DNA from 2 places in the Alitiscatomonas aceti genome. Region 1 is predicted to be linked to the other one. Evidence: predicted binding sites of a transcription regulator. Region 1 holds the regulator's gene; the other holds the start of a gene.
What was found. Region 1 encodes NrdR, which represses ribonucleotide reductase genes. Its sites were predicted from a motif close to CACAANATNTTGTG; they were not measured.
Positions count from the first base shown of each region.

Region 2: a site for NrdR is predicted at 816-829, ahead of OCV69_RS06390 (ribonucleoside triphosphate reductase). Genes of this name have one in related genera too.

Region 1 covers NZ_JAOQJF010000034.1:21,686-24,091, reverse strand. The annotation lists gene efp (elongation factor P) at 1-186, opposite strand, end outside; gene OCV69_RS13675 (YqeG family HAD IIIA-type phosphatase) at 401-910, opposite strand; gene nrdR (transcriptional regulator NrdR) at 926-1,381, opposite strand; gene OCV69_RS13665 (PRC-barrel domain-containing protein) at 1,401-1,655, opposite strand; gene OCV69_RS13660 (DUF1847 domain-containing protein) at 1,733-2,362, opposite strand; gene OCV69_RS13655 (amidohydrolase family protein) at 2,398-2,406, opposite strand, start outside.
Region 2 covers NZ_JAOQJF010000009.1:53,295-55,700, forward strand. The annotation lists gene hflX (GTPase HflX) at 1-760, shown strand, start outside; gene OCV69_RS06390 (ribonucleoside triphosphate reductase) at 928-2,406, shown strand, end outside.

The DNA of each region.
Region 1 (2,406 bases):
TGCCGGGAATTTCTCAGTGGGGCGGAAGGTTCTCTCAACTACACCGCCGTTGATAACGTTCTTTAATTTAGTTCTAACGAAAGCGGCGCCCTTGCCCGGCTTTACGTGCTGGAATTCCATGATCTGTACTACCTGACCGTCAATCTCAAGTGTCACGCCATTTCTAAAATCGCCTGCTGATACCATAAATGATATTCCTCCTTAAAATCTGATTCTCTCATTTCACGCTTATGGCTGATTCTATCCTATTTTATACTATAATGCCTATGTTTTCAACCATTTTTTACAAAAATCAGGCAGCAGTTCAACTGCGCAAAGATCCCGGCAGGAAAAAGCGCTGAAAACCTGATTTCATAAGCATTTTCTGTCTGGATCCCCATAGGGCTGAACTGTTTTAAAATCAAACATCCGGCTTCTGCCTTTGTTTCTTATAGGCCCGGAGCACCACCGCCTCCAGATACCGCTTGAAAACGATCTGGATCTCCTCATGGGGATCCATGGGCTTTGTGAGGATGCTGTAAAGGCCTGTGCGCCTGGCCCCCCACACGTCGGTAAAAAGCTGGTCCCCGATAAAGAGGGTGTTCTCCCGGCCTGTCCCCATGACCTCCATGGCCCGCTCATAGCCCTTCACCGACGGCTTTCCCCCTTTAAATATATAGGGGCTCTTTACCTGGCCGGCAAAGGGAGCCACCCGCGGCTCCTTATTATTGGAAAGGATGCAGGTGGAAAAGCCCATGGCCCTCAAGCGCTCAAACAGGCCGATGGAACGGGCGTCCGCCGGAGCGCCGTGGGGAACCAGGGTGTTGTCCACGTCAAAGATGATCCCCCGGTAACCCTTCCGGTACAGCTCCTCAAAGGGGATCCCATAGGCGCTGTCCACATATTCGTCTGGAAAAAATCGTTCTAACATACGCGCCTCTGCTTATTACTTATTATTAAGGAACTTGGCCAGCTCCTCCATGAACGCGTTCACGTCCTTGAACTCCCTGTAAACGGAGGCAAACCGCACGTAGGCCACCTCGTCCACATCCTTCAGCTTCTTCATCACCAGCTCTCCGATCAGAGACGCCGGGATCTCCCGCTCCCCCATATTAAAGATCTGGTTTTCGATCTCATCGATCACAGCGCTGATCTCCTGGGAAGAGACCGGCCGCTTGTGGCAGGAAAGGAGGATCCCCTTCTCCAGCTTGGAACGGTCATATGTCTCCCTGGAATCATCCTTTTTTATGATCATAAGAGGCATGGTCTCCAGCTTTTCGTATGTGGTGAACCGGCGGCCGCACTGTTCACACTGTCTTCTCCGCCTGATGGAGCTGTTATCATCCGCCGGCCTGGAGTCGATGACCTTGGTGTCTGACGCATTGCAGAATGGGCATTTCATTCTCTTTTCCTCACTTCCTTTATTTCTGCGGTCTGGGCGGTTCTTCCCGAAGCCGTACCAGGACAATGTCGTCCCCCATCTGGCACACGTCCTCAAAGGGGATCACAAATTCCTTTTCCCGGCCCAGAAAGCCGCAGACACAGCCAGGCCCCGGAACGATCAGGGCCTTTATCTGGCCCGTACATGGATCAAACTCCATGTCCCCGACAAATCCCAGCCGTCTGCAGTCGCAGACGTTGATGACCTCCTTGCGCTTTAACTCGCTCATCCGCATAAAATCCCTCCGCGCATATGCTTCCGCTTATGAAAGCATATGCGCGGCGGTCTGTCCTGTTTCCTTGATCCTGACAGCTATTCTTCAACCTTCAGACGGTTCTTAAAATATCCGTCCGCACAGTAGATGGCTCCCACCGGATTGTGGGCCAGGACGCGGTCCTTGACCACCAGAGTCGTGACCCTGGCCTCCGAATACTGGTAAAACAGGGAGTCATGGCCCACGCAGAGACCCAGGGCGATATTGAAATCCGTCTTCTGCTCATTTAAGAGCTTCGCCTGGAGGATGGGGTTGCACATGGCCTCATACTGGCCCGGCTTCAGCTTCTTTTCATCGGGGATCCCGGCCTCTGTCTTGTCCACTCCCCCGGACTTACAGACGGCAGATACCACCGTAAAGCCCTCGTTCCTGAAAAGATCCGCCACGATCCTGGCTTCCTTTGCAAAACCGATGCAGAAGCTCAGTCCGATCTTTTTATATCCCATCCGTTTACAGAATACCATGGTCTCCTTCAGCCTCGGCCACTGGCAGTAGCCGTCATGCTCGATCTCTGAGGAGGTCACGAAAAACTTCTGCACCTCCGGCTTCTGATACTCTGCCTTTGCTTCCTCCACCAGGGCTTCCTGGCGCATGGGACAGTTTTTGGGCATATCCTTATGCTCCGGATCCTTGCACGCATGGATCGTGCAGCTTGCGCATGTATACATTTTATCCTCTCCTTTTTTTCACAGCTGATTCTATTTTAACGCTT
Region 2 (2,406 bases), on a different contig from region 1:
GGAGGTGGACCGGCGTCTGATCCATGAGCGCATCAGCCAGCTGAAGTCTGAGCTGGAGGATGTGAAGCGCCACCGGGAGGTGGTGCGGAAAAAAAGAGAAAACGGAGGGGCCTTGACGGCGGCCATCGTGGGCTATACCAACGCGGGAAAATCCACGCTGTTAAACCGTCTGACCCAGGCTGGGATCCTGGCCGAGGACAAGCTGTTCGCCACTCTGGACCCCACCACCCGGGCCCTTACCCTGCCCGGAGGCGAGCGGGTCCTTTTAACGGATACGGTAGGCTTTATCCGGAAGCTCCCCCACCATCTGATCGAAGCCTTTAAGAGCACTCTGGAGGAGGCAAAGTACAGCGATGTGATCCTCCATGTGGTGGACTGCTCCAATCCCCAGATGGATATGCAGATGCATGTGGTCTATGAGACTTTGCGCCAGCTGGAGATCACAGATAAGGAGATCGTCACTGTGTTCAACAAGATCGACCGGGAGGGAGCCGATACCGCAGGCCGGGATATGGCAGCCGATTACCGGGTGAAGATCTCTGCAAAGACGGGAGAGGGGCTCCCGGACCTTCTGGGCGTCCTGGAGACCATCCTCCGGAGCCGGAGGATCTATTTTGAAAAGGTGTTCTCCTATGCAGAGGCCGGGCGGATCCAGCGGATCCGGAAAAACGGCCGCCTCCTGTCAGAGGAATATAAGGAGGACGGGATCCATGTGACGGCCTACGTGCCGGTGGAGCTGTTTGAGGAGCTGTACCGGTAAAGAGAGATACAGAAAGGGATATGCACATACCTGGTGGATAACCTGTGGATAACTACACAATATCTGGTTTATGATAAAAATAAGAAAACCAGATATTGTGTTTTTATTTCGGCTCTGCTATAATAGGGAATACGACATTGGCGATATCCGAAGAAAGGGGAATATAGATGATACAGGTCATCAAGCGCGATGGTGAGATCGCGGATTTTAATTTAGGGAAGATCACAGAAGCAATCAAGAAAGCCTTTAAAGCCACAAAAAAGGACTACAACAATGAGATCCTGGAGCTTTTATCCCTCCGGGTAACGGCAGATTTCCAGAATAAGATGAAGGACGGAAGGATCTCTGTGGAGCAGATCCAGGACAGCGCGGAGCACGTGCTGGAGGAGACCGGATATACGGATGTGGCAAAGGCTTATATTTTATATAGAAAACAGCGGGAGAGGATCCGCAATATGAAAAACACCATCCTGGATTATAAGGATGTGGTGAACAGCTATGTGAAGGTAGAGGACTGGCGTGTGAAGGAAAATTCCACAGTTACATATTCTGTGGGCGGACTGATCTTAAGCAACTCAGGGGCGATCACGGCCAACTACTGGCTGTCGGAGATCTATGACACAGAGATCGCCGAGGCCCACAGGAGCGGAGACCTGCATCTCCATGACCTGTCCATGCTTACCGGATACTGCGCCGGCTGGTCCTTAAAGCAGCTGATCATGGAGGGACTGGGCGGGATCCCTGGAAAGATCACCTCCTCCCCGGCAAGGCACCTTTCCGTGCTGTGCAACCAGATGGTGAATTTCCTGGGGATCATGCAGAACGAATGGGCCGGAGCCCAGGCGTTTTCTTCCTTTGATACATACCTGGCGCCCTTTGTACGGACGGACCACCTGGACTATCCGGCAGTGAAGAAATGCATCGAATCCTTTATTTATGGCGTCAATACCCCCAGCCGCTGGGGCACCCAGGCTCCATTCTCCAACATCACCCTGGACTGGACGGTGCCGGACGATATGGCCAATATGCCGGCTATCGTAGGTGGAAAGGAAATGGACTTCACCTACGGAGACTGCAAGGCGGAGATGGATATGATCAACCGGGCCTTCATTGAGACCATGATCGAGGGAGATGCCAATGGCCGCGGCTTCCAGTATCCGATCCCTACTTACTCCATCACAAAGGATTTCGACTGGTCCGACAATCTGAACAACCGGCTGCTGTTTGAAATGACCGCCAAATACGGCACTCCGTATTTCTCCAACTATATCAACAGCGATATGCAGCCCAGCGACGTGCGCAGCATGTGCTGCCGCCTGCGCCTGGATCTGCGGGAGCTGCGGAAAAAGACCGGCGGCTTCTTTGGTTCCGGAGAGAGTACAGGCTCTGTGGGCGTTGTGACCATCAACATCCCCAGGATTGCATATCTGGCAAAGGATGAAGACGATTTTTACGAGCGTCTGGACCATATGATGGACATCGCGGCCCGCTCCTTAAAGATCAAGCGGGAAGTGATCACAAAGCTTCTGGACGGCGGCCTGTACCCCTACACCAAGCGGTATCTGGGCACCTTTAAGAACCATTTCTCCACCATTGGTCTTATCGGTATGAACGAGGCATGCTTAAATGCCCGGTGGATCCGGAAG